2 regions of the Lysinibacillus sp. FSL K6-0075 genome follow, and region 1 is predicted to be linked to the other one. Evidence: riboswitches for the same ligand, from Rfam matches in the RefSeq annotation. Region 1 holds a riboswitch; the other holds the start of a gene.
The links. A riboswitch is a leader RNA that binds a small molecule or an ion and turns the genes downstream of it on or off. The one in region 1 is predicted to bind cobalamin.
Positions count from the first base shown of each region.

Region 2: another riboswitch for cobalamin. It lies ahead of MHB65_RS02665 (ABC transporter substrate-binding protein); the one in region 1 lies ahead of nikA (nickel ABC transporter substrate-binding protein).

Region 1 covers NZ_CP151947.1:2,527,142-2,536,023, reverse strand. The annotation lists gene MHB65_RS12425 (hypothetical protein) at 29-310, opposite strand; gene MHB65_RS12420 (hypothetical protein) at 320-706, opposite strand; gene MHB65_RS12415 (DUF2089 domain-containing protein) at 720-1,085, opposite strand; gene MHB65_RS12410 (ATP-binding cassette domain-containing protein) at 1,276-2,082, opposite strand; gene MHB65_RS12405 (ABC transporter ATP-binding protein) at 2,094-2,867, opposite strand; gene MHB65_RS12400 (ABC transporter permease subunit) at 2,881-3,690, opposite strand; gene nikB (nickel ABC transporter permease) at 3,693-4,646, opposite strand; gene nikA (nickel ABC transporter substrate-binding protein) at 4,718-6,334, opposite strand; cobalamin riboswitch at 6,483-6,676, opposite strand; gene metE (5-methyltetrahydropteroyltriglutamate--homocysteine S-methyltransferase) at 6,831-8,882, opposite strand, start outside.
Region 2 covers NZ_CP151947.1:562,155-583,615, forward strand. The annotation lists gene argS (arginine--tRNA ligase) at 1-1,456, shown strand, start outside; gene MHB65_RS02645 (hypothetical protein) at 1,502-1,744, shown strand; gene MHB65_RS02650 (MerR family DNA-binding transcriptional regulator) at 1,710-2,099, shown strand; gene MHB65_RS02655 (long-chain-fatty-acid--CoA ligase) at 2,092-3,594, shown strand; gene MHB65_RS02660 (acyl-CoA dehydrogenase family protein) at 3,596-5,263, shown strand; cobalamin riboswitch at 5,321-5,504, shown strand; gene MHB65_RS02665 (ABC transporter substrate-binding protein) at 5,642-6,607, shown strand; gene MHB65_RS02670 (iron ABC transporter permease) at 6,604-7,605, shown strand; gene MHB65_RS02675 (adenosylcobinamide amidohydrolase) at 7,602-9,062, shown strand; gene MHB65_RS02680 (cob(I)yrinic acid a,c-diamide adenosyltransferase) at 9,075-9,638, shown strand; gene MHB65_RS02685 (heterodisulfide reductase-related iron-sulfur binding cluster) at 10,013-12,244, shown strand; gene MHB65_RS02690 (acetyl-CoA C-acetyltransferase) at 12,441-13,646, shown strand; gene MHB65_RS02695 (3-hydroxybutyryl-CoA dehydrogenase) at 13,646-14,497, shown strand; gene MHB65_RS02700 (acyl-CoA dehydrogenase) at 14,557-15,693, shown strand; gene MHB65_RS02705 (acyl-CoA dehydrogenase) at 15,924-17,060, shown strand; gene MHB65_RS02710 (TetR/AcrR family transcriptional regulator) at 17,064-17,696, shown strand; gene icmF (fused isobutyryl-CoA mutase/GTPase IcmF) at 17,789-21,037, shown strand.

The DNA of each region.
Region 1 (8,882 bases):
ACATGCTCTAATCATTCTTTCTTGGGTATTATAGTCTAACCTTAACCTCAGTACCGTCCTGAGCTTTGACATCGACTAGCACGAGCCCTTTATAATTTTGTAGCTCCTTGATAATCGGCTTGAGCATTTCTTTGTCGATGAGCGGAAAGGTAAAGTCTATTTTCTTTTGATCGAAGTATGCCTTTGTCCACTTATTAACTTGTTGCTGAATCCATTTGGAAGTTAAAATGGAGAGGACAATGGTTAACACAGCATAGGGAACAGGGACAGTAAAGCGAACGTCTTTTGCTTTCACTTTTACATGCATCATTCGTCGCCTCTATTCAATGAAGACTGCAACGGTATCTCCGTTTGCCGATTTTATATCTACAATTTGTCCATCTAGTTCATTTTCGATCGCTTCAAGAAGAAGATTGATGTCGATATCTTTCACGTATTTTTCCGATTGTGGAATACTCGCTGCGATGCTGTGTCCAGCCATGAGTACGGCTTTGACAAGTTTAATCGGCAAATTCACCGTGACATTATCATTTTCGGTGGATACAACACGGACCTTTAATGTTTTATCTAAATACTTTGTTTTTTCCACAAATTTGTTTCCTGATTCCTCTTTCTGTTGTAACACTTGAATCAGCTCTGAACCTTTATCCGCATCAATTTTCCCCTCTTGAATCATGGTTAACACTTTCGTAATTTCCTCTTTCATGGTCTATTCCTCCCTATTCGTCTTTTAAAAGCTTTATGGCTTCATCCGTTGTGATTTCACCATTTTCCAACATGCTTACAATTTTTTTCTCGTCTACTTCATTTTTCTTCTTTTGAGCATAGCCAAGGGATGAAATAATGTCGTTTAGCTTGCCTCGAACTGTTGGATACGAAACCCCCAGTTCCTTTTCAACCTCTTTAATGTTTCCTCGACAGGTTAAAAATACTTCCACAAAATGAAGCTGATCGTTTGATAAAGATGCGAGCTTAGATAATTCAAATTCATTTTCAATCGTCGTGTGACAATGAGAACACTGTAACTTGGTAATTTTCAAAGTTTTACTGCAGACAGGGCAATTTGTGATTACTTGATAAGCCATAGTGAACTCCTTCCTTTAAGTTAAGTTGATTATATAACAAAGAATTTAAAGAAGTAAATAATAAAAATTAATTATTTTAATTAAAACATAAATAAAGTTAATTTTACAATTGATATTATTAATTTTATTTCTAAATTACTTTAATAATTAAGAAAACCCCATTTTGAATTTTTCAAAATGGAGTTTCTGTTCAATTTGGTCTATCCTTCTTTTTTCTTTCTCGCGGGTGTGATGGCAAAATAGCATTGTATAATTCTTGTGAAGCGGGATGCTGATATACTCCATCCTTCCCAATCTCCTCCACGAGCTGACCATGCTGCATCACTAGGATGCGATCTGACATAAAACGTGTGGCTTGTAAATCATGTGAAATGAATATATAAGCAAGCTGTAGCTCTTTTTGCAGTGATTGTAATAGTTCTATAATCGTCTTTTGCAAAATCATATCAAGACTACTAATGGCCTCATCTAAAACAATCAGTTTCGGCTTTAATGCAAGAGCTCTAGCGATGTTGACTCGTTGCTGCTGTCCCCCACTTAGCTGTGAGGGATAGTTTTGAGCCATTGCCCACTCTAACTCTACACAGTCTAGTAATTCCCTTACCTTCTGTTGTCGCTCTGCTTTGCTAAAATGCTCGAAATTCAAAAACGGTTCTTCGAGTATTTCGAAAATCGTCTGTTTTGGATTAAATGAATGATAGCTATTTTGAAAAACAGCCTGTAAATTTCTTCGTATCATTTTTTTCTCTTTGCTGGGTGCTTCGTATAAATTGATACCTTGAAAGAGCAGCTCTCCGTTTGTTGGTCGTTCAATCCCTAAAATAATGCGTCCTAATGTGCTTTTTCCAGAACCACTTTGACCGACGATTCCGAGACATTCTCCCTCCTGAAGTGAAAATGACATCTTTTGTAATACAGGAATTTTTTGTCCTCGTTGAAATAGGGCTGGTCTTTGAGCATAATGCATGTCTATATTTTTCACGTCTAGCAACGTCATTTTTTTCACCTCTAAAATAGCATTCTTGCTTGTAAAAGCTTCTTTGTATAGGGATGCTGAGGCGCATCAAAAAAATCAAAAACATTCGTTTGCCCAATGATTTCTCCTTGATACATCACAGCCACATCGTCAGCAAGTTCAGCAATGACACCTAAATCATGCGTGACAAGGAGTATGGCAGCATCTGTTTCTGAGCGAATACGATCAAAAAGTGTTAATACTTGTTTTTGATTGATAGTATCAAGAGCAGTCGTAGGTTCATCTGCAATGTAGAGAGAGGCTTGTATCGCCAATGACAGGGCAATCATCACTCGCTGTAGCATGCCTCCACTTAACTGAAAAGGATAGTAGGACAAAAGCTGCTCTGGATGAGGTAAATGGACTTTATTCAAAGCATCAAGGGCAATCTGTCTCATTTCCTTTTTGGTCAGCTTAAAGTGTGCTTTTAATGTTTCTCGAAAATGACTTTCAATCGTTTGAATACGATCGAATACAGTAGATGGGTTTTGCAAAATCATCGAAAGATGCCGGCCACGGTAAGCTCTCAATTTAGCAGCTGAAACGTTCAGTAAATTTTCTTGCTGATAGAGTACTTCACCTTGGGTGACTTGTGCTAAGGACGGTAATGTTTGCATGATGGCATGGCAAAGCATGGTCTTTCCACTGCCACTTTCTCCTATAATTCCTAAGACTCTCCCTTTATAAGCTGTCAGATTGATAGAGGTTAATATATTTTTCTCCCCCATTTTGACTGTGAGGTCTTTCACTTCTAAAACTTTCTCCATAACTTCCCCTTTACTAGTCAAGCTTTTTTAAACGATTTGCTAACTGATTAAACAATAACACAACAAGGATGATGGCAAGTCCAGGATAAAGCATTAATTCAGGATGCTGCCGCATGTATTGCTTTCCTTCATTGATCATCATGCCCCATTCTGGAATCGGTGCCTGCACGCCAAGTCCGATAAAGGAAAAGCCCGCAATTTCTAAAATCACCTTCCCGATATCTAATGCAACAATCGTGACAATAGATGGCAGTATATTGGGTATATAATGGCGTCTAATTAATTGGATACCTGTAGTGCCTGAAATCCTTGCAGCTTGAACAAAGTCTTTCTCATTCATGCCGATACACAAACTTCGGACCATTCTTGCATAATAAATAAGCTGTGTAAAAATGAGTGCTATTATAACATTTTTTAAGCTAGGGCCTAATATACCTAATAGCCCAAATGCAAGTACCAGTGTTGGAAAGGCTAATAAAATATCACATAGTCGAATAAAAAGAAAATCGATTAAGCCCCTTTTCAACGCTACAAAAGCACCTAGTAGGATAGCTAAAACAATGGCAACTAGCTGAATGACGAGCGCTGATCCTAATGAATAACGAATACCTAAAAGGAGGCGTGACAAGATACACCTTCCTAAATGATCTGTACCTAATGGATAGTCCCAAGATGGAACCGAAAATTTCTTAGCTATATCGACAGCTAAAGGATCATGTGGCATTAAAATTGGCGCAAATAGCCCCGACAAGCCAATGATAACAAGGAGCGATAGACTAATGAATCCTGTCAAATTGCTACTTTTTGTTCGTACGAAGTTCATTTTTAATCTCTCCTGCCCTTCATCATTAGATGAGGGTCCAATAAACGATGCAATATATCTGTGCATAAATTGGCAAGCACATAGATAACAGCGATAATTAATACATAGCATTGTACAACTGGGTAATCCCTGTTCATAATGGATTCGATTAAGTACCTGCCGAGTCCTGGCCAGCTAAAAACCTGCTCCACAATGACGGCTCCACCTAGTAGATTCCCGAGGGTCATGCCTAACAGGGATGTCAATGGAATAGCAGCATTTCGCAACACATGACGGATAAGAATCACAGAGCTTTTTAATCCTCTTAACTGTGCATATTGAACATATTGCTGCTGTAATTCTTCTAGGATGGTTGAACGGATAAATTGAACGAACAAGCCAATTGTTGGTAAAGCCAGTGTGAATGCGGGTAAAACTAAATGAGATAGTGTGCCCTTCCCATTTGTCGGAAAGAATCCTAATTTCAAGCTAAATAAATAGAGTAGTAGGAAACCTAGCCAAAAGGTTGGAATCGACACACTCAGGATGGTAAAGAATCGAATGATTTTATCAATGATAGTGTGCTTATACAATGCGCTTATCACCCCAAATGGGATACTTAGCCCTAAAATGAGGACAAACGCAGCAATCGCTAATTCAATGGTTGCGGGTAATTTCGCAAATAGCTCATGTGCCACGGGTAATTTACTAACAAAAGATGTTCCGAAATCTAGCTGTAATACGCCTTTTCCCCATAGTAAATATTGAAGAAGAAACGACTTGTCCGTCCCTAGTTCTTCACGTAATGCCTGAATGGCTTCCTCTGTTGGCGCAACTCTTGCCAAACGTAGAATGACTTCAGCAGGCTCTACTGGAACGAAACGAATAAATACAAAGGTTAGGATGGAAACGCCTAATAAGACAAAGGGCAATGTCAAAATTCTTTTTAAACAAAACATCCATGTCGACTCATACATGCTGTCACTTCCTACTCAATCCTATGATAAAGAGAGAGCTGTCTCTGCTAGACATACTCTCTCTTCCACTTTTATTTTTCTGTAGCCATTTGTGCATAAGGTATATCGTATTCAGATGCACGTGGGGCAAAATCCTTTAGATATGGTTGATAAATCACATTATTTGTTTCGTAAGATATTGGATAGAATAGTGCTTGGTCATGGAACATCGTTAAAATATCCGTATAAAGCTGCACGCGTTCCTCTTCATCCGTGCCTATTAATAATTGGTGGATTTTCGTATCGATTTCTTTGGCGTTTGGTAAGCCTAATTTCGCCTCATACACACCACTAGCATTTGGTGTAGCTGATTCATTTGCAAAGCTATGAGGGTCTGTTGGCGGTCCATTGGTACGCCAGAAATTAATATCTACCTGGTCATCCATCAATTTTTGTAGACCGACCATCACATCTGCACCTTCTAAATTCAACTGTACGCCAATTTTTGCTAATTCACCTTGCATTAATTCTGCCATTGGTTTCTGAATCGCATCGGATGCAATGTAAATTAAATCTAATGATAGTGGTTGTCCATTTTTCGAACGAATTTTTTCTCCATTCTGTAACGTCCACCCTGCCTCATCTAGCAATTGTTGCGCTTTTTCTGGATTGTATAAAATAGGCGCTAAATCTATATTGGCATAAGGAATTGCATCCCAGAACAATGTGTTTGCCACTTTTTCTGTACCATGTGTAATACTGTCTACCATTTGCTCCTTATTAATAGCATATTGAATAGCTTGACGTACCTTTAATTCAGCTAACGGGCCAGATTGTGTATTGAACAGCAGTGCTTTTGTAGACAAAGGCTCAGAGGTAGCTGTTTTATATTTCCCACTGTCTTTTAAATACGTATAGTTATCTAAACTAATAATGCCACGACCATAAATTAAATCTAATTCTTCGTTTTCAAATGCTAATGAAATAGATTCTGAATCAGGGATAATTTTTACTTTTATTTGTTCTACTAGTGGTTTTTCTCCCCAATAGTTTTCATTGCGACTAAATAATGCATATTCGTCCTTTTTGTATTCAGTTAACACCCATGGGCCTGTCCCAATCGGTTCCTTGATAGAATCTTGCGTCGTATCGCCTTCTGGGAATCCGTTATCCCCTAAAAAGCGGAAAGGTCTGACAAAGGCAAGTTCGTTTAAGACAGGATAATAGGGTTCATCCAATTGCAGACGGATGGTAAAATCATCCACTTTTACAACCTCTTTCATATGGTTGACCATGCCCATCCAAGAATGCATGTCTCGATTCGCTAATACGGCATCAAAATTACGGATGACATTATCGGCATTAAAAGTAGTTCCATCTGAATACTTCACATCTTTTCTTAAATGGAAAGTATACGAAGTTTTGTCCTCTGAGATGTCCCAGCTTTCTGCTAGCTTTGGCGTAACCGTGCCATCATCATTGTATTCCACCAAGGATTCATAGACCATGGCTTGGGCAGTCATTTGATTCGGTAAATATGTATGAGGATTCAATGGACCGACATCTAATGGCCAGCCAATTGTTATCATTTTTTCATTTGTTTGTGGTGTCGTTGTCTTCCCCTTTTCTTCATCCGTGCTTGTACAGCCAGCAAGTAAACTGAACGTCAGCACAAGCAGTAAAGGAAGTAAATACTTAGTCAATCTCATTTTCTGTCTCCTATCTCTATTCGTAGTGCAAATAAATCTACTTGTTAAAGAAGAGAGGGCATAAAAAAACCTTATTCTAAAAAAGAATAAGGACAGAAAAACTCACGATGAGCAAGTCTCCATCCATCTCCCTATCTTTCGTAGATCATCAATGAATCTTCTTACAAGCAGGCATTCTGGCTCATGAATCATGATTTTGCTTCACCTTCCCAAGTACTTACTCAGTGGTATTTGAAACAAAACTCCTCATTTACAGCTGCGGGACAGCATGGGATTTTCACCCATTTTCCTTTTAATTGAATGAAAGACGAATTCATTCAAACTTGTAATGATTGCTATGAAATTAGTAATAAACATAACATGCTCCCATGTTCACGTCAATTTTATTTTCTGAATATAATAAATTTCTCCAAACAACATAAAAAGACCAGGTAACTTACCCTGGCCTTTGTTATCTTTTGGAGAGTAGATGTAGTAGATTAAATAAATCATTTCTTTATCTTGATGTAGATTGTTGTACGGCTTGACGCAATGTTTTAGTAGCAGCAACCATATTGGCTAAAGCTGCAACGGTTTCTGTTTCTTTTCTAGTCTTTAAGCCACAATCTGGATTTACCCAAAATTGATGGCGATCAAGAACCTGTAAACTATCTTTCATAATAGTGAGCATTTCTTCCTCACTTGGTACACGTGGGCTATGAATATCATAGACGCCTAAGCCAATTCCTTTTTTATAGGGTTGCACTTGTAGTGACGTGATGAGTTCCCCATGGCTTCGCGATGTTTCAATGGAAATCACATCTGCATCTAGTGCGCTAATCGGTTCGATGAAATCATTAAATTCGCAGTAACACATATGTGTATGGATTTGTGTTTCATCTTTGACACTAGATGTAGCAAGCTTGAAGGAATTGACAGCCCAATCTAAGTAAGCCCCCCACTCTTCTTTTCGAAGCGGTAAGCCTTCTCTTAGTGCTGGCTCATCCACTTGAATAATCGAAATACCTGCGTTTTCTAGTGCTTCCACCTCTTTGCGAAGTGCTAATGCAATTTGATAAGCGACATCTTGACGGGAAAGATCATCGCGTACAAACGACCAATTTAATATCGTCACAGGCCCTGTCAGCATGCCTTTTACAAATCGTTTTGTTAGGCTTTGAGCATAGGCTGATTCTTTTACGGTAATGGGTGAGGCCCACGCAACATCACCATAAATGATCGGAGGCTTCACACAGCGTGACCCGTATGAAACGACCCATGCTTTTTCTGTAAAGGCGAAGCCAGTCAGTTTTTCACCAAAATATTCTACCATGTCTGTACGCTCAAATTCACCATGAACGAGTACATCGATATCTAGGTCCTCTTGTATAGTAATCCAGCGCTTAGTTTCCTCTTCTATAAATGCCTCATAGTCTTTATTTGCTAGTTGTTTCTTTCGCCAAGCATTACGATTTCTTTTCACCTCATCAGATTGTGGGAAGCTACCGATTGTAGTTGTTGGGAACAGCGGTAACGCTAAGGCCTGTTGTTGTATATTTTGACGTTGTGTAAAATCACTTTGTCGTTCAAAATCTTGCGTTGTCACAGTTTGAACAGCTTGATGAATCAACTTGTTTTGGCGGATTGGATGATTTTTTAGAGCCTCAATCGCCTTCATACTTTCTGAAAAATTATGTTGTAAGGAACCATCTTTATCTCGTCTAAATTTAGTCAGCCCCGTGATTTCTACGATTTTTTCATCTGCGAAGGCCAAAGCCTGCTTTAAAACAGGGTCAAGTTCATTTTCAAGAGAGGTTGTGATTGGAACGTGCTGTAGGTTACTTGATGGTTGAATCCATAGCTCTTCGGCATGACTTAGCTGTTCAATGGCTTGAATCGTTGCGTTGACCTCTGCAAGGTTTGAACGCCAAATATCACGGCCATTTACAACCCCAATTGCCAATACTTTATCCTGCGGGAAACCAAATTGACGCAGTGACTCCATATTCCCTTTATAGCCATGAACAAAGTCTAGGCCAAATCCTTGAACAGGCAGCGTAATCAATGTTTCATAGGCACATAATGCTTCAAAATAAGTCTGTAGCATAATCTTAGCCCCTGGAACGGCAACGGCTAACTGGTCGTAAATTTCTTGCACCAGCTTTATCTCTGCTGGATCAAGAGTTGTAACAAGGGATGGCTCTTCTAGCTGAATCCAAGTGGCACCTGCATCCACTAGCTCTTTTAATACCTGCGTATAGAGCGGTAATAAGGCTAATAAGTATTCAACCTGTGTTAATTTGTTGTAGCCTTTTGTTAACTTGCAAAATGTATAGGGACCAATCAATGTCGGCTTCGCGATGATTCCGAATGCTTCTTTCGTCTCTAAAAAGTCAGCTAACACTTTATTTTCTGTTAGTTGTAAGGCTTGTCCTTCATACTCAGGAACAATATAGTGATAATTGGTATTAAACCATTTTGTCATTTCACTCGCTACGGCTGTTTTATTCCCTCTTGCTACACTGTAGTAGGTATGTAAATCGACTTTACCACCTTGCCAGTTAAAGCG
Region 2 (21,461 bases), 2.0 Mb from region 1:
AAACCTGGAGACAGCAGGTACAGATATTGAAAAAATCGACATTGCTGGTCCTGGCTTCATGAATATCACAGTACGTAAAGATTTCCTAACTGGGGTAATTACGCAAGCTCTTGAGCAAGGTACTGACTACGGTCGTTCAAATGCTGGTGCAGGAGAAAAGATTCAAGTGGAGTTCGTTTCAGCAAACCCTACTGGAGACCTTCATTTAGGTCATGCTCGTGGAGCTTCTGTTGGAGATTCCTTATGTAATGTGTTAGATATGGCTGGTTACAGTGTCTCTCGTGAATATTATATTAATGATGCAGGTAATCAAATTAATAACTTAGCTTACTCATTAGAAGCTCGCTATAAACAAGCATTAGGAATGGAAGCTGAGGTGCCAGAAGATGGCTATCATGGGCAAGATATCATTGATATTGCAGGTAAATTAGCAGACGAGCATGGTGAAGCTATTCTAGCAAAATCAGATGAAGATCGTTTTGCCTTCTTCCGTCAGCAAGGTTTAGCTTTAGAATTGGATAAATTAAAAACAGACCTAGCAAACTTCCGTGTGAATTTTGATGTCTGGTATTCTGAAACATCTCTATATGAAAACGGTAAAATCGAAGTAGCATTAGATAAATTAAAAGCCAATGGTCATGTGTTTGAAGAGGATGGTGCCACTTGGTTCCGCTCTACAACATTTGGTGATGATAAAGATCGTGTGTTAATTAAAAATGATGGGTCATTCACATATTTAACGCCAGATATTGCTTACCACGAAGACAAAATTGTCCGTGGCTTCGATAAATTAATCAATATTTGGGGTGCTGACCATCACGGTTATATTCCACGTATGAAAGCAGCGATTCAAGCACTTGGCTATGATCGCGATACGTTAGAAGTGGAAGTTATTCAAATGGTTCAGCTTTATAAAAACGGTGAAAAATTCAAAATGTCTAAACGTACAGGGAACGCAGTAACAATGCGTGAGCTTGTAGAAGAGGTTGGCCTTGATGCAGTTCGTTACTTCTTTGTCAAAACAGCGGGCGATTCTCATATGGACTTTGATCTTGACCTTGCTGTCTCACAATCGAATGAAAACCCTGTGTACTATGCACAATATGCGCATGCACGTATTTCGTCTATTTTACGTTCAGCAAATGAACAAGGCTTTGCTGCTACAACAGAACATCTCAATCTGTTAACAGCAGAAAAAGAAATTGATTTATTGAAAAAGATTGGCGATTTCCCGAGAGTGGTAGCGGAAGCAGCGAAACACCGTACACCACACCGTATCGCAAACTATATTCAAGAAACAGCAGCTGCATTCCATAGTTTCTATAATGCAGAAAAAGTTTTAGATGCTTCAAACAAAGAGTTAACAGAGGCTCGTTTAGCGTTAATTACGGCTGTCCGCACAACAATTGCGAATGCACTACGTTTAATTGGTGTATCTGCACCGGAAAAAATGTAATACCTTTTTAAGCGCCTAACATGAAATGTGTTAGGGGCTTTTTTAATGGATAGAAGGCTGAAAGTGAACGATAAAGTTCTACAAGTGGCGGATATAACCGTAAAAGTGACGGATAGAAAGACTCGAGAAACGGATAGACCGTGGAATATTAGCTGTTTCAAACTTTATTTTTCTGTTAATTTCGAAAATTTTGTTGAAGTTTACGTTAACGTCAATGGTATACTGTTGCCAATTAGGAAAGGGGGAGATGGCTTTGAAGACGATTCAGGAGGTAGCAAAGGAGTTTAATGTATCTACACGGACAATTCGTTATTATGAGGAACTTGGGCTTCTTTGTCCTCATCGCTCATCTACCAATCAACGAACCTTTTCCAAAAAAGAATTGGCGAAGCTCAAGCTTATTTTCAGAGGCAAGCGTTATGGATTTTCTCTGGAGGAAATCAAAGAGATGGTTTTACTATTTGATTTTGATCGCTCGGGAATTCAGCAATTAGAACGAACGGTTGAATACGGAGAACAAAAAATTCAAGAGATTGAGAGTAAAATAGCTGAGCTGACGCAGATGAAACATGAATTACAACAAATGCATGGCATGTTTAGTGAAAAATTAGCGACTTTAAAGGGAGAGATGCACGATGAATAGTTCCAATTTATTAGCACGTAATGCCCGTAAGTATCCGAAAAATGAAGCCGTTATTTGTCATGGCAGAAGCGTTACCTATCAAGATTTAGATGAGCAGGTGACACGTTTCAGTCATGCTTTGCTAGAGCAGGGAGTAAGGCAGGGTGATAAGGTAATCATCTTCATGCCAAACGTTTTAGAGTTTGTTGTCAGTTACTTTGCTATTCAGCGTATCGGAGCGATTGTTGTGCCAGTCAATGCGAAATTTACATTGCAGGAAGTAGAGTACGTGGCGCAGCATGCAGAAGCGAAGGCAATTGTCGTTCATGAGGCTATTTTTGCTGCAGTTGAACAGCTAGCTGTGATTCCGGTAAAAATTAAAACAGGTCAAGAAAAAGTGGGTTGGCTTCAATATGAAACAATGCTTCAAAATGCTAGCACACAACTGATTGATTGCCAGCTGCATGAAGATGACCCTTCCACGATTTTGTATACATCTGGTACAACAGGGAAACCAAAGGGTGTGTTATTTAGCTATCGTAATATTTTAACAGTGGCACAAATGATTGCTGTTGAAATGGAGGTAAAGCCTGAGAGCCGTATTTTGCTCATGATGCCATTAACACACTCGGCGCCATTGCATTTATTTTTAATGGCAGGCGTATTGGTAGGCTCAACAAATGTGTTAACACCAACTTTTACACCTGATTTATTCATTGATGCCATTGAACAGGAGAAAACCACACATTTCTTTGGTGCACCTGTTGCTTATTTATTAACGGCACAGATGCCAAGATTACAATCGGCTGATTTGTCTTCAATGAAATGGTGGGTGTATGGTGGGGCACCATTATCCCAAAATGAAGTTCATTTCATTCAGCAGGCATTCCGAACAAATAATTTAACTTGTGTATATGGATTAACAGAGGCTGGACCAAGTGGTTCATTATTATTTGGCAAGGAGCATGAAACAAAGGCTGGAAGTATAGGGCAGCGGGCGCCGCTTGGTACAGAGTTGCGTATTGTGAATGACAACGGAGAAGATGTAAATGTAGGCGAAGTAGGGGAAATTGTTTTGTTAGGTGAGGGCAATATGCTTGGCTACTATAAGGATGAAGTAGCAACGAATGCCGCCTTCATTGACGGTTGGTTAAAAACAGGAGATTTAGCTCGTAGGGATGAAGATGGTTTTATTTGGATTGTTGATCGTAAAAAGGATGTCATTATTTCGGGTGGTGTCAACATTTATCCGAAAGAAATTGAAGATTGCTTATTAGGCTTTGAAGGGATATTCGAGGTTGCTGTGATTGGTGTACCCCATCCACAATGGGGGGAAACTGTAAAGGCAGTATATTCCGCTAAACAAGACATTGATGAGGAAGCGCTGAAAGCTTATTTAGAGGAACATCTGGCAAAGTTTAAAATACCACGTATTTTCGAAAAAGTGGAAGCGCTACCACGCAATGCATCAGGTAAAATATTAAAACAATCTTTGAAGGGGCAAGAGGTGAGATAGCATGAAAGTATTACAACAAGAAGAAATGCGTACTACGAACTTTTTTACAGAGGATGAAACGCTTCAAAAAATATTAGAAATGATGTTAGATAAAGAGTTTTTGTCCTATGCCCATCGAGAGTTAACAGATTTTGGAGAGCTATGTGCAGGTGATATTGATGTGAGGGCAAAGCATACAGATCGGCAGGGGGAGCCTCGCCTTCAAAGGTATGATGCCTATGGGGAAGAGATATCAGAGGTTTGGGTCAATGATGGTTATAAGAAAACGATTGAAGAGACATATAGTACGGGTATTGTCGGCTATGTGCACAAGGATATTCCACAGCTAGGTCACAAGGGGAATTATGTTTATAGCTTTGCGCAAGGTTACTTATTGTCTCATGCAGAGCCTGGTTTTTATTGTCCCGTGACATTGACGATGGCTACTGCCTACCTATTAGATCATTATGCGGATGAAGAGGTGAAGCAGCGTTTCTTACCTCATGTTTGTGCAACAGGCGACACAGAGTTATATGAAGGTGCGACATTTTTAACAGAACGTCAAGGAGGCTCAGACGTTGGCGCGAATGTTGTGGAGGCGAGAAAGGATGGCGCTGCGTATCGCCTATATGGTGAAAAATACTTCGCATCCAATGCGGGCATGTGTGGAGTAGCGATGGTGTTGGCACGACTAGAAGATGCGCCAGCAGGTTCCAAAGGCTTAACGTTGTTTGCAGTTCCTTGGCACAAAGAAGATGGAACAGCCAATCATCTTCGTATTCGCCGACTGAAAGATAAGTTAGGCGTTCGAGCAGTTCCTTCAGGTGAGGTAGAATTTGATGGTGCACTTGCCTATGTTGTAGGGGAGCAAAATAAAGGGATTTATTACATGCTAGAAGCACTAAATCTCTCAAGAATTTGTAATGCAGTAGCTTCAATTGGCATTATGCGTCGTGGCTTTTTAGAGGCAAAACATTACGTAACCAATCGTTATGCATTTGGCAAGCCTTTAACACAATACCCTATGGTTCAGGATACTTTAGGTAAATTTGCGGCTAAGTTGCATGTGGAAGTAGCGACAGTTTTTGATCTTATTCAATTATACGATAAAGTGACGAGTGGACAGGGAACACAGCAAGACCTTATTATGAATCGTTTATATATTGCCATTATGAAAAAGGAAACAGCAGAGCAAGCCGTTCATTATGCTAGTGAGGCAATTGAATTACACGGAGGTAATGGCTATATCGAAGACTTTGTAACGCCCCGCTTATTAAGAGACGCACAAGTGTTGACGGTGTGGGAGGGGACGGCTAATATTTTGGCCTTAGAACTCATTCGGTTAGTAGATAAGTTTCATGCACATGAACTGTTTGTACAGGAGATGGAGGAACGCTTAGAAAAATTAGCTAACAGCTCGTTAGTACAAATCGTTAAAGAACAATTAGCGAATATGGCTGTGAAATTACAAATCTTTAGCGCTTTAGACGCGGCAACGAAAACTTTTGAAGCAAAAGATATGGCGAAAAAAATGGCTCATCTTTATGAAAGTGTTGTAGCAGTAGAATGGGCGCATAAATTTGGTGGGAAATATGAAAAACTAGCGGACGTTTATTTAGAGCAGACGTGGTCATTAAGAGAAATGGGTGCTCAAATGAAAACAGTCCAATATTTTTCTGAAATTGTATAATAGCTTGGGAGTCGTCTTGAATGGAGGCGACTTCTTTCATTTTCATGTATAATGAAATCAACTGAATATTGTAAAGGTTCTTTACTTAAGTAAAGTGAAAAGGGAAATCGGTGTAAATCCGATGCGGTCCCGCCACTGTAAGTGTGAGTTTTTTCAAATGATGCCACTGAAGATTTCGGGAAGGCTTGAAAAATCGCAAGGAGCACAAGCCAGGAGACCTGCCTTTATAACAGACATGACAACCTACGAGGATAGGGTGGTGGATTTTGTATCAGTTTTTTTGGTGCGATTTTGCCCCCTCATCATTCAAAGATGAGGGGTTTTATTTTGATGCAGAATAAAGTGAAATGTCGCACGGATCAACGAAGGAGGATTCACATGAAGAAATTTTGGAAAATAGGATTATCAGCATTTTTAGCAGTAGGCTTGCTAGCTGCTTGTGGACAGGAAGCAAAAGATAACAAGCCAGCTACTGAGCAGCAAACACAGCAAGAAACAGCACAGGATGAAGCAACATTCCCAATGACTATAACAGATGCCCTTGGCAAGGACATTACTCTTGAAGCACCTCCTGAGAAAATTGTTTCACTTATTCCAAGTAACACTGAAATCCTTTTTGGACTTGGTTTAAATGATGAAATAGTTGGTGTTACTGACAACGACGATTATCCACCAGAGGCAGCTGAGAAGGATAAGGTTGGCGGAATGGAATACGATATTGAAAAAATTATTGCCTTAAAACCAGATATCGTTTTTTCACACGAATCTAGCATGTCTCTTTCAGAAGAGGCTATTGCACAGCTTGAATCAGCAGGTTTGAAAGTGTTTGTAGTAAGAAATGCACAAGACTTTAATGAAACATATACGACAATTGAGCAACTTGGTCGTGCTACAGGGAAATTACCAGAGGCTGGAAAAATTGTTGCTAATATGAAGGCCAAAGTAGAAGAAGTTTTGACTAAAGTCAAGGATGTTGAACCAAAAAAAGTGTTAGTCGAAGCATCGGATGAGCCAGATATTTATACAGCTGGCAATGGCACATTTATGAACGCAATGCTTGAAATGATCAATGCAGAGAATGTAGCTGTAGATGGTGATAATTGGTATAAAATTGATGCAGAACAAATTATCGCGAAAAATCCAGATGTCATTGTGGTGACATATCATTATGTACCAGATATTTTAACGAAAATACCAAAACGTGCGGGTTTTGATACTATTAATGCCGTAAAAAATAATGCGATTGTACAGGTAGATGAAAGTACAACGAGTCGTCAGGGACCACGTTTAGCAGAAGGTCTAGAAGAATTAGCAAAAGCGATCTATCCTGAGGTATTTAAGTGAAAAAAATAGCACTAGCCTATGCACTAACATGTACGCTTCTTCTTATTAGCATCTGGTGTGGCGTAGCGATAGGCTCAGTTCATATTCCATTAGAAGTATTGTGGAATAAGGCGGCTGATGAAACAGCCGCCAATATCTTTTGGAAAATTCGCTTGCCTCGCGTGTTGTTAGCAGGACTAGTGGGGGCATCTCTAGCTATTGCTGGAGCAGCATTCCAAGGTTTATTAAAAAACCCATTAGCAGACCCATACACACTAGGGGTTTCATCAGGGGCTTCTGTTGGTGCTGTTATAACAATCTTTTTTAGTATTTCTATCCCTGTCGTCGGTTTGTATGCTCTACCAACCTTTAGTATGATCGGTGCTATCATCACGATGGTAGTTGTCATGAGCTTCGCTAGACTCGTAGACCGTTCATTGAAAATGGAAACATTGATATTAACAGGTGTTATTTTTAGTTCATTTTTAGGTTCCCTTATTTCATTAATGATTGCTTTATCTGGTGAAGAATTACGTCAGGTAATAGGCTGGTTACTTGGTTCTGTATCGATGCGTGGTTGGCCATATGTCCAAATGATCTTTCCATTTGTTATTGTAGGTTCAATTATGCTATGGACGCAAAGACGAGAGCTAAATGTTTTGTTGTATGGTGAAGAGCGAGCAAAACATTTAGGTGTTAATGTGAAGCGTAGTAAATATCTGATACTAGCAGGTGGCTCCATGCTAACCGGAGCAGCTGTAGCGGTTTCTGGCACAATTGGCTTTGTAGGATTAGTGGTGCCGCATATGACAAGGATGATTTGGGGTTCTGATCATCGCCACTTATTACCATTATCTTTTTTCAATGGTGCAACATTACTCATTATTTGCGACTTAGTAGCACGAACAATCATTGTGCCAAGAGAGCTACCAATTGGTGTTATTACGGCATTTATTGGAGCACCTGTTTTCTCCTATATTTTTTATAAGCAGCGAAGAAGCAAGGGGGTACGGGCATGATTGTTGTTGAACATCTATCAGGTGGCTATGAAGATGTACCAATCGTCAAGGATATTAGTTTTACCGTTGGAAAAGGGAAAATTCTTGGCATTCTAGGGCCGAATGGTAGCGGGAAATCCACACTATTAAAAGTAATGAGTGGTATTTTACCAGCTACTGCTGGAACTATTTCGATTGATGGACAAAATATTCTTTCTTATAATGCTCGTGCTTTGGCGCAAAAGATGGCTGTATTACCACAGCTTCATGCAAATGCTTTCTCGAATAGTGTGAGAGAGGCAGTTTCACTAGGGCGCTACCCGCATCAAACAGGCTTTTTCTCAAGTTGGTCTGCACAAGATGAGCAGGCTGTTCAACATGCCATGCTTCAAACAGGTGTAAAGCGATATGAGCATACGCCTATGGAATTTTTATCTGGCGGTGAACAACAAAGAGTGTTTGTAGCACAGGCCTTAGCTCAAACAGCAGAAATTCTATTACTGGATGAACCAACTAATCATTTAGACATTGCACACCAACGTCAAATTTTAGATATGGTTCGGAAGGAAGCGATGGAATGTGGTTTAACGGTTGTTATGGTACTACACGATATGAATCTAGCCTCGCTTTATTGCGATGAATTATTACTTATGGAGAGTGGGCAAGTGAGAGCACTTGGGGCACCACATGAAGTATTAATTGCCTCCCAAATTGAAGAAGTTTATCAAGCGCGGGTGACTACATATGCACACCCTGAAATACCAAAACCGCAAATTACAATGATGCCTGCAGCAACTGACTACCAACAGCGAGCTGTCATTAAAAAAGAGCATTTTACGATAACGGAACACTATATTCAACTTACATCAGAGCTTCCTTTGAAGACCGTATCCTCTGCCGTTCATAACCCGGGTATTGGTTGGCATAATTGCTTATTAAATCGCTCAGTTCCTGGTGATTATGTCATCAGTGATGTAAAAAGAGAAGTTAGTGATTTTTTGCAAAGGGAGAATTTTTCTCCTACAAATACTGTTGTGATGCTAACAGCAGTGCCAACAGCGCTAGTGGCAATTAATGAATTTTCAGCACCTTTTGGCAGTATAATCGTAGCTGTAACAGCTGGCGTAGGCAATGCAGTTGATGTCTCTCGTGTTCACGAAAGACAAGATGAGCCATATATTGGTACTATTAATACATGGGTTATTATTAATGGTTGTTTATCCGAAGAGGCATTTTTTCAGGCATTGATGACAGCAACTGAGGCAAAAACCAAGGCGTTGCAATCAGAAAATATTCGTGATGAGCGGAGTGGGACTATTGCGACAGGTACTGCTACAGATAGTTTGTTAATTGCAGCGACTCAAAAAGGAGAAGAAATGCTGTATGGTGGCCCCATTACGGACGTTGGTAAAGTGATTGCAAAGGGTGTCTATGAAACAACAGTTCAGGCGATTAGGAATTATAAAAATGAATTTTAGGAGATGAGAGAAATGAAGCTTTACACGAAAACAGGCGATACGGGGAAAACAAGTCTTATTGGAGGACGTGTTGATAAAGATAGTTTACGTGTTGAAACATATGGGGCAATTGATGAATTAAATTCCTTTATTGGGAAGGCCGTAAGTGAATTAGATCAAGCGCTTTTCAAGGATATTTTAACAGACCTAGAGACAATTCAGCATGAGCTGTTCGATGCTGGTGGAGACCTTGCCAATGTGATGAAAGAACGCCAATATAAGTTAACAGAGCAACCGATTGAAGTACTCGAAACTCGTATAGATGCTTTATCAGACGAAGCGCCACCATTACAACGTTTTATTTTACCAGGAGGTGCACCAGCAGCTGCAACTTTACACATTGCACGCACAGTTGCACGTCGAGCAGAGCGTGAAATGGTGACGCTAATGAAAGAGGTTGAAGATGTGCCAAAGGTTGTACAAAAATATTTAAATCGATTATCAGATTATTTATTTGCAGCTGCACGTGTTGTAAATGCACGATTAAATGTAGCGGATGTTGAGTATATTCGTAGCGGGAATGTTTTTAAAAAATAAAAGTTTGATTTAGTAAATGTTTTTGTACACATAATAAAACATCGGATACTAAAGCCTCCTTCCTCTATAGGGGATAGAGGTTTGTTTGCTTTCTTCAGCAAAAGTTCAAACGTCTACTGAATATGTAACATTCGGTAAGGTATAATTGATAAGGAAAGTAAAAAAATGCTACCTTGGAAAAATTCAGGGTGGCTTTTTTTCTTGTAAAATGTAAGAATATAAAATTATCAGAAATATTTCCGTTTTATGTTGACTGAATGCTCACTCATTTATTAGAATAGGAATATAATGATAAAGTGAAGTACATTTCTGTATGAACTAGCAAATTCGTCACAAAGAGAGAAAATTACGACAAACTAAAGGGGGGACCAACCATGAGTCCATTATTAATTGCTAACATTGTCTTAACAGTCGTGGTTGTGCTTTATGCAGTAGGATTGTTCTTCTACCTGTTGAAAACACGCTATAAGTATGTGCAATTGGGGAAAAAGGTTGAGTTTGATGAAAGTGTTAAAGAACGACTTCGTTATATTATGGTCAATGTATTTGGTCAAAATAAGCTATTAAAGGATCCAAAGAGTGGTTTAATTCACGTTATGTTTTTCTATGGATTTTTGATGGTGCAGTTAGGGGCAATTGATTTAATCTGGAAAGGACTAGCACCAGAATCACATCTGCCACTAGGCATTTTCTATGGTGTCTTTACATTCTTCCAGGAGCTTGTAGTTTTAATGATTTTAATTGCGGTAGTGTGGGCATTTTACCGCCGCTATGTTGAAAAACTAGTGCGTCTAAAACGAGGATGGAAAAATGGTCTTGTATTAATTTTCATTGGTGGGTTAATGGTATCTACATTAATCGCTAATGGTATGGGATTAATTTGGCATGGTGAGGGATTAACCTATACGGAGCCAGTTGCTTCAAGCATTGCTGCTATTTTTGGCTTCCTACCTACATCAGTGGCTGCTGGCGTATTTTATGTAATGTGGTGGGCACACCTTTTAATTCTATTAACATTCCTTGTTTACGTACCGCAATCTAAACATTTCCATTTAATCGTTAGTCCACTTAATGTTTACATGAATCGTTTAGATCGTGCGGGTACATTAACACCAATCGATTTCGAGGCCTTAGAAGAAGCAGGGGAAAATGCTGAAAGTGAAGAGGATATGCCTTCTATTGGAGTGGGACGCATACAGGACTTCACACAAAAGCAAATGCTCGATCTATATTCTTGTGTAGAATGTGGACGTTGTACAAACATGTGTCCAGCAACAGGAACAGGAAAAATGCTGTCGCCAATGGATTTAATCGTGAAATTGCGTGATCATTTAACATTTACGGGCGCAGTTGTAACAAAACAAAAACCGTGGGTGCCTTATCAATTCTTTGCCAATACAAAGGGTAATCAGCTTGCAATGGCAGCTGGTGCTGAAGGTGCTGTAATTGAAGATATCTACAGTCCATCTTTAATAGGCGAAGTCATTACAGAAGAAGAGATTTGGGCTTGTACAACTTGTCGTAACTGTGAAGATCAATGCCCAGTAATGAATGAGCATGTTGATAAAATTATTGACCTACGTCGTTATCTAACTATGACTGAAGGAAAAGTCAATCCAGATGCGCAACGTGCTATGACAAATATCGAGCGACAAGGTAATCCTTGGGGCTTAAACCGTAAAGAAAAAGAAAATTGGCGCGATCTAGATCCAACAATCCAAATTCCAACTGTAAAAGAGCTGAAAAAATCTGGTGAGGAAATGGAATATTTATTCTGGGTTGGTTCGATGGGAGCTTTCGATAACCGCTCTCAAAAAATCGCTTTAGCATTCTGTCGTTTATTAAACGAAGCTGGTGTGAAGTTTGCAATCTTAGGTAATAAAGAGAAAAACTCTGGGGACACACCTCGCCGTTTAGGGAATGAATTCTTATTCCAGGAGCTAGCTACAGCGAATATTGATGAGTTTGAGAAAAACGAAGTGAAGAAAATTGTGACAATCGACCCTCATGCCTACAATATCTTTAAAAATGAATATCAAGACTTTGGCTGGAAAGGCGAAGTGTATCATCATACTGAATTATTAAATCAGTTGATTGAAGAAAATCGTCTAGCGCTAAACTATGAGGTTCATGAAACGATTGTCTTCCATGATTCTTGTTACTTAGGCCGTTACAATGATGTCTATGATGCTCCACGTGAAATTCTTCGAGGCATCCCTGGTGTGAAGCTTGTTGAAATGGAACGTAACCGTGAAACAGCGATGTGCTGTGGTGCTGGTGGTGGCTTAATGTGGATGGAAGAACACGTAGGGAACCGTATTAACGTAGCACGTACAGAGCAGGCTCTCGCAACAAATGCATCGGTTATTTCATCGGGCTGTCCTTACTGTTTAACAATGTTAGAGGATGGTACAAAGGCAAAAGAGGTTGAAGATTCTATTGGAACATTTGATGTTGCAGAATTACTAGAGCGCTCAGTGTTCGGCGAAAAAGTAAAGGCTATTCAACCTTCTTCAGAGGAAACAGAAGAAACATTTGAAGAAGTGGTAGCATCCGTAGAAAAGGCTCGCCAAGACGAGAATCCGGAAGCGAACGCAGAAAAATGATTGCTATTGCAGAAATATTTTAGTTATCTGAAAAATATAAATTGCACAATAAAAAATTGTTTTGTAGAATAAGATTAAATGGGAATGGGAGTTGAGATAGTAAACTCCCATTTTTCCTCGATAGAAGTCGAGCGAGCGTTCAGTCAATAATGCTTTACAACTTCATCGAGAACGTAAAACAAAAGGGGTGTTTTACTTGAATAGAGCTGTAATTTTAGCAGGAGCAAGAACTGCATTTGGTAAATTTGGAGGTTCATTATCAGCATTACATGCAAGTGATTTAGGTGCGATTGCGATTAAAGGGGCATTAGAGAAAGCAAATCTTGCATCTGAGGAAGTAGATGAGGTAATTTTAGGTTCTGTTTTACAAGGGGGACAGGGTCAAATTCCTTCTCGACAGGCTGCGCTGAAGGCCAATTTACCAACAGCAGTAAAAACAGAAACAATCAATAAAGTTTGTGCGTCAGGGATGCGTGCAGTGACATTAGCAAATCAATTGATTCGTTTAGGGGACGAAGAAGTGGTTATTGCTGGTGGCATGGAATCTATGTCCAATGCGCCATATTATCTTCTGAATGGTCGAAATGGTTTGCGTATGGGAGATTCAACAATGGTAGATGGCATGCTTTATGATGGTTTAACATGTGCTTTCGATAAAGCGAGACCGCATATGGGCAGCTATGGTAATGCAACAGCTAAAGAATTCTCGCTAAGTCGAGAAGAACAGGATGCTTGGTCAGTTCGCAGTCATGAACGCGCGCTAGCCGCAATTGAAAAAGGTTACTTTGCAGAAGAAATCGTACCAGTAGAGATTCCTCAACGAAAAGGTGAACCACTTGTTGTTGATACAGATGAGGCACCAAGAGCAGGTACGTCTTTGGAAATACTGGCGAAGCTAAAACCAGCCTTTGACAAGGATGGCACGATTACAGCAGGAAACGCACCTGGGGTTAACGACGGAGCATGTGCACTTGTCATCATGAGTGAGGATCGTGCAAAACGTGAAGGTAGAGAACCATTGGCAGTAATCATTGGTCATGAAGAACTTGCGATTGAGCCAGAAAACTTCCCACAAACACCAGGTCTTGTTATTAATAAATTACTGAAAAAGACCAATAAATCATTAGCAGATATTGATTTAATAGAAATCAATGAAGCCTTTGCAGCAGTCGCTTTAGTCAGCAAGCAGTTGGCAGATTTAGATGCAGAAAAAGTGAATGTTAATGGCGGTGCAGTTGCTTTAGGTCATCCTATTGGGGCATCTGGTGCACGCATTATATTAACACTTGCACAGGAATTGAAGCGTCGTGGCGGTGGTATCGGCATTGCTGCAATCTGTTCAGGCGGCGGTCAAGGTGATGCAATTATGATTGAAGTACCAAAAACAGGGGGACTGAACTAATGGGAATTCAAAAGGTAATGGTCATTGGTGCAGGGCAAATGGGCTCTGGTATTGCCCAGGTTTGTGCACAAGCAGGCTTTGATGTGAAATTGAACGATATCAAGCAAGAATTTTTCGAGCGTGGATTAGGGGTTATTACGAAAAATTTATCACGTGATGTAGAAAAGGGTCGTAAAACAGAAGATGAGAAGACTGCTGTTCTAGGTCGAATTAGTATGTCACTAGATTTACAGGATGCTAGTGATGTAGATATTATCATTGAGGCAGCTGTAGAAAATATGGAAATTAAGCAATCCATCTTTAAGCAACTGGATGGCATTGCACCAGCACATGCTATTTTAGCTACGAATACATCTTCACTGCCTATTACAGAAATCGCAGCAGTAACAAATCGTCCAGAGCAAGTAATTGGTATGCACTTTATGAATCCTGTACCAGTTATGAAACTTGTCGAAATCATTCGAGGCTTAGCAACAACAGATGAAGTATACAAAGCTGTTGAAGAGATGACGGTCAAATTATCGAAAACACCAGTAGAAGTGAATGACTTCCCAGGATTTATTTCAAACCGAATCTTACTACCGATGATTAATGAAGCGATTTACGCACTCTATGAAGGTGTAGCTACGAAGGAAGCAATTGATGATGTAATGAAGCTTGGTATGAACCATCCAATGGGGCCATTAACATTGGCAGACTTCATTGGTTTGGATACATGTCTTTACATCATGGAAATTTTACATGAGGGTCTAGGAGATAGTAAATATCGTCCTTGCCCACTGCTACGTAAATACGTTGCAGCAGGCTGGCTAGGTAAGAAATCAGGAAGAGGCTTTTACGTTTACGAATAATCCTATGGGGATGGGGTTATTTAGATGTTTGGGGACAACTTAGAGGGGTGACATTATAGATGCATTTGCAATTTACAGATGAGCAAATTATGATGCGCGATATGGTTCGTCAATTTGCTCAGGAAAAAATTCAACCATGGGTAGAGCGAATGGAAGCGGGAGAATTCCCACGTGAGCTTCTACAGCAAATGGGTGAACTTGGCTTAATGGGAATTACTACACCAGAAGACTTAGGTGGCTCTGGTATGGATTTTACATCGTATATAATTGCGATTAATGAACTATCAAAAGTAAGCGCTGTAATGGGCGTTATTTTATCGGTGCATACTTCGGTTGGAACAAATCCAATCATTTACTTTGGGAATGAAGAACAAAAGAAACGTTATGTACCAAAACTTGCAGCAGGAGAATATTTAGGCGCATTTTGTTTAACGGAACCAGGTGCAGGCTCAGACGCTGGCTCTCTACAATCAAAGGCAGTGCGTGATGGCGATGAATATGTTATTAACGGCTCCAAAGTATTTATTACAAATGGTGGAGAGGCTGATGTATATATTGTATTCGCTTCTACTAACCCTGCTGAAAAAACAAAAGGTATTTCGGCATTTATTGTCGAAAAGGGGACACCTGGCTTAATCATCGGAAAAGATGAACATAAGATGGGCTTACATGGCTCACGTACTGTTCAGCTGACATTCGATAATTGTCGCATTCCAGCCGACAACCTACTTGGGGAAGAGGGAGAAGGCTTTAAAATTGCGATGGCCAATTTAGATGTTGGCCGAATTGGCATTGCGGCACAGGCTTTAGGGATTGCTGAAGCAGCACTAGAGGCGGCTACTGCTTATGCTAAAGAACGTATACAATTTGGCAAACCAATTGCTGCACAACAAGGTGTTGGCTTTAAGCTTGCTGATATGGCAACAGCTGTTGAATCGGCGAAACTATTAGTCTATCGCGCAGCAGATTTACGTGCAAAAGGTTTACCATGTGGAGCAGAAGCTTCAATGGCTAAACTTTTCTCATCACGAACAGCGGTACAAACGGCAATAGAAGCGGTTCAAGTATTCGGCGGCTACGGCTATACGGAAGATTATCCGGTAGAGCGCTATTTCCGCGATGCAAAGGTTACAGAAATCTATGAAGGTACAAGTGAAATTCAAAGATTAGTCATTAGTAAACATTTACTGAAATAAAGCCTGATGTTAGGAAGGGTACAAACCGTTCCAGAGAGGAAGACACGCTCATAAAGTGTGTTGATCCGCTCTAAAAAGTGAGAGAGGCGCTCTATTAAGAGAAGAAACCGCTCCAAAGTGGTAGAAATCCGCTCCTAGAGAGTGTAGACCCGCTCTAAAATAAGGGAAACCCGCTCTAACAACAATCAGGTAACACAGAACAGAGTCTAATTAAAAAGGGGAAATGGACAATGAACTTTCAGTTAACAGAAGAGCATGAACAATTACGTGAAATGATTCGTGATTTTGCTATAAATGAAGTGGCGCCAACAGCTGCTGAACGTGACGAAAATGAAGAATTTGACCGTGCGATTTTCGATAAAATGGCGGAGCTTGGGTTAACTGGTATTCCATGGCCTGAGGAATATGGTGGTGCAGGATTTGACTACCTTGCATATGTCATTGCTGTCGAGGAACTATCACGTGTCTGTGCTTCGACTGGGGTAACATTATCTGCGCATACTTCACTGGCAGGTTGGCCACTTTACAAGTTTGGTTCAGAAGAACAAAAACAAAAATACCTTCGTCCAATGGCTGAAGGCAAACATATTGGTGCGTATGGTTTAACAGAACCAGGATCAGGTTCAGATGCAGGCGGTATGAAAACATATGCAAAACGTGATGGCGATGATTATATTTTAAATGGCTCAAAAATCTTTATTACGAATGGTGGAGTAGCAGATACTTATATTGTATTTGCAGTAACAGATCCAGAAGCAAAACACGGCACATCCGCATTTATCGTGGAAGCTGGGTTTGAAGGTTTCTCTGTAGGGAAGAAAGAAAAGAAATTAGGAATTCGTTCATCTCCAACAACAGAGATTATTTTTGATAACTGTCGTGTTCCAAAAGAAAATCTATTAGGTGCTGAAGGGGAAGGCTTTAAGATTGCCATGACGACACTGGACGGTGGACGTAATGGTATTGCGGCTCAAGCAGTAGGGATTGCACAGGGAGCATTAGATGCAGCAGTAGACTACGCCAAAGAACGTGTGCAATTTGGTAAACCAATCACTGCAAACCAAGGCATTTCCTTTAAATTAGCAGATATGGCAACTCAAATAGAGGCTTCTCGACTTCTTACATACCAGGCGGCTTGGTTAGAGTCTAATAACCTACCATATGGTAAGGCATCTGCAATGGCGAAATTAATGTCTGGCGATACGGCTATGAGTGTAACGACAGAGGCGGTTCAAGTATTTGGTGGCTATGGTTATACAAAAGATTATCCAGTAGAGCGCTTTATGCGTGATGCTAAAATTACACAAATTTATGAAGGTACGCAGGAGATTCAACGTCTTGTTATCTCGCGTATGCTAACGAAATAATTGATGACTGAAAAAGATAAAAGGCCCCAAGTACAGTCAACTGTAAAAGATGAAAATTTAATCGCCATTCGTCGTGAACAAATGATTCAAGGAGCTATTAAGCTATTTAGAGAAAAAGGCTTTCATCGTGCCACGACGAGAGAGATTGCAAAAGCTGCTGGCTTTAGTATTGGTACTTTGTATGAGTACATCCGAACGAAAGAAGACGTTCTTTATCTTGTTTGTGATAGTATCTATCACCATGCAATGGAGCGACTTTCAAGTTATGAGATTAAAGCAGGAACAATTGATGAGTTGAAAGAAATGATTAGGGAATATTTCCTGCAAATTGATAGCATGGTTGATGAGCTAACAATCATGTATCAAGAAACAAAATCATTGTCAAAAGAAGCACAACGCTATGTCTTTAGTAAAGAGTTTGAAATGGTTGCCACATTTGAACGCTTGTTACAACGATGTGTGCAGTCTGGCGAACTAACAATGACAGACAAGCAAATCCATTTAGCAGCCAATAACTTAGTTGTTTCAGGACAAAGCTGGGCGTTCCGCAAATGGGCATTACATCGTCAGCATTCCATTGACGAATTCATTGACATGCAAATCACTTTGTTCATTTCAGGCATAAAGGGGTTCTAATATTTTGTAAGGGGTTTGTCGGCAATTGCATATAGCGATATTGCAATTGCTGGCTTTTTTTATTCAATAAGGGGAGAGAGTGGGGATTTCATATGACAAAGGTAGAAGTATATCGTCCAAAAAATCACGTACGTTTTGTGACAGCATCAAGTCTTTTTGATGGACATGATGCTTCCGTCAATATTATGCGACGCATTTTACAATCGAGCGGTGTAGAAGTAATCCATTTAGGTCATAACCGTTCTGTTGAAGAAGTCGTGAATGCTGCGATACAAGAAGATGCACAAGGTATTGCAGTTTCTTCTTATCAAGGCGGGCATATGGAATACTTTAAATATATGTATGATTTACTGCGTGAAAAAGGGGCACCACATATAAAAATTTATGGCGGTGGTGGAGGAGTTATTTTACCGCGTGAAATTAAAGAGCTTCATACGTATGGCATTGCAGGGATATTCTCACCTGAGGATGGCCGTGTTTTAGGGCTACAAGGAATGATTAATGAGCAAATTAAAGGAACAGATTTTCCAACTGCAACGGGTAATTATTTAGAGAAATTAAAGTCCTTAACGCCGGAAACGCCAGAAATTTTAGCTAATCTAATAACAGCAGCTGAGTCAAATGACGACGAAGCTACGAAGGAAATGCTAGATGAGGTACGAAAGCTTTCAAAAGGTACACCAGTAATGGGGATTACAGGAACAGGTGGTGCAGGGAAATCTTCATTAACAGATGAACTGATTCGCCGCTTCCTAAAAGAATTCCCAGATAAACGTGTAGCCATTCTTTCAGTCGATCCAACAAAGCAAAAAACGGGTGGAGCATTGCTTGGGGATCGAATTCGTATGAATGCTATCTTTAATAACCGTGTTTATATGCGTAGTTTAGCAACACGTGGCTCTCGTACTGAATTATCTGCATCGATTGGTGATGTGCTAGATGTAGTACGTGTAGCAGGCTATGACCTAATCATCGTAGAAACAAGCGGTATTGGTCAAGGGGATGCCGAAATTACAAAGTACACGGATCTATCTATGTATGTCATGACAAGCGAATTTGGTGCGCCAACACAACTTGAGAAAATTGATATGATTGATTTTGCAGATGTTATTGCTATCAATAAATTTGAGCGAAAAGGCTCAGAGGATGCACTAAGACAAGTACAAAAACAATATCAACGTTCACGTGAGCTTTGGGATGAATCACTTGATAATATGCCAGTTTACGGTACAATTGCTAGCCAATTCAATGACAAAGGAACAAATGCATTATTCGCAGCTCTCGTTAAAATTATTAACGAAAAAACAGGTTTTAATTGGGAAACAAGTTATGAGCAATTTGCTAAAACGCAAAAGCAAGATGTCATCATTCCAAACGATCGTCGTTATTATTTACGTGAAATTACTGACACTGTTCGTGGCTATCATAAAAAATCAGAGCAACAGGTGGCATTTGCTCGTCGACTATTCCAATTAGAAGGCGCTATTGCAGCAGTGAAAGAAAAAGCGCCAGATGATGCACTTGTTGCATCGCTTACTTCTTTAGCAGAAGGTGTTAGAGATGAATTAACAGCAGAATCAAAGCGTATATTGGACAATTGGCAGGCTTTAAAAGAAGCTTATGCTGGCGATGAATTTGTGACGAAAGTTCGTGATAAAGAAATTCGCACCATCCTTAAAACAACAAGTCTATCTGGCACAAAAATTCCAAAAGTGGCATTGCCGAAGTTTGAAGATTATGGTGAGATATTGCGTTGGGTTTATAAAGAAAATGTTCCTGGCGAATTCCCATATACGGCAGGTGTTTTCCAATTCAAACGTGAGGGTGAAGATCCGAAACGCCAATTTGCTGGCGAGGGGACACCAGAACGTACAAATAAACGCTTCCACTATTTATCAAAGGATGATGATGCAAAACGTTTATCTACAGCATTTGATTCGGTAACACTGTATGGTGAGGACCCAGATTACCGTCCAGATATTTATGGTAAAGTCGGGGAATCGGGTGTATCCATCTGTACACTTGAGGACATGAAGAAGCTATATGCAGGCTTTGATTTATGTGCACCATCTACATCTGTATCGATGACAATTAATGGTCCAGCCCCTATTATTTTAGCAATGTTTATGAATACAGCAATCGATCAACAAGTTCAATTGCGTGAGCAAGAGCTAGGACGAACTTTGACAGTTGAAGAGTTTACTGAGACACGTGAAAAAACATTGCAGGTTGTTCGTGGAACAGTGCAAGCAGATATTTTAAAAGAAGATCAAGGACAGAATACATGTATTTTCTCAACAGAGTTTGCTTTACGTATGATGGGCGATATTCAGCAATACTTTATTGACCATAAAGTGCGTAACTACTATTCTGTTTCCATTTCGGGGTATCATATTGCGGAAGCTGGAGCAAATCCTATTTCCCAATTAGCCTTTACTTTAGCTAATGGCTTTACGTATGTAGAGTATTATTTAAGCCGTGGCATGAATATCAATGACTTTGCACCAAATCTATCATTCTTCTTCTCAAATGGACTGGATCCAGAATATACAGTAATTGGACGTGTTGCACGACGTATTTGGGCCATTGTTATGCGTGATAAATACGGTGCTAATGAGCGTGCTCAAAAGCTAAAATACCATATTCAAACATCTGGACGTAGTTTACACGCTCAGGAGATTGATTTTAATGATATTCGTACAACATTACAGGCATTGATGGCATTACAAGATAACTGTAACTCATTGCATACAAACGCCTATGATGAGGCCATTACTACACCTACTGAAGAATCCGTACGACGTGCGATGGCTATTCAAATGATTATTACAAAAGAGCATGGTCTAGCGAAAAATGAAAACCCACTACAAGGTGCGTTTATTGTTGAAGAATTGACAGACCTTGTGGAAGAAGCGGTTCTTGAAGAATTTGATCGTATCAATGATCGTGGCGGTGTGTTAGGTGCAATGGAAACACAATACCAAAGAGGTAAAATTCAAGAAGAATCCATGTACTATGAGATGTTAAAACATTCAGGGGAGTTACCAATCATTGGTGTTAATACTTACTTGAACCCAAATCCAGCTTCAGATGCTGATATAGATAATATGGAAATCGCTCGTGCATCGACAGAAGAAAAGGAAACGCAAATTCGCAATTTACAAACATTTTGGAGTGCACATGAAGAGGAAAGTGAAGCTGCGATTGCACGTTTACAAGAAGTGGCTGTCAATAATGGTAATATTTTTGCTGAGCTTATGGAATCAGTAAAAGTAGCAAGCTTAGGACAAATTACAAAAGCTTTATATGAAGTTGGCGGACAGTATCGTCGTAATATGTAAGTAGTGTCGTTCAAAACTGCTTGTTTTCTAACATTTTTTTCTAATTTATGTAACTTGCTTCTCTAGTTTCTAGTGTCTAGTCTTAAGATTAGGCACTTCTTTTTATTTTCGCTATAATAGAAATGTAAAAAAAGGGGAGGCGCGGTAGAGGATGAGATCAGTTATTCACTACATAATTATATTAGCTTTAGTATTGGGAGCCATTTTCCTGTATAATAAGCAAATTGGCGCTATTCCTTTACTACTATTATCTGTCTATTTGTTTTATCTTGGAATAAAAAAAATGCGTAATATAAAAAACAGTAATTGAAGCTAGCAAAGGGGCTAAAACTTTGTATATAATGGGTATTATGCTTATTGTATGGAAAGAACCTTTTGCGTGGCCTTTTTTGCTGCGCTTGGAGAATAAAGCACCATGTAATTT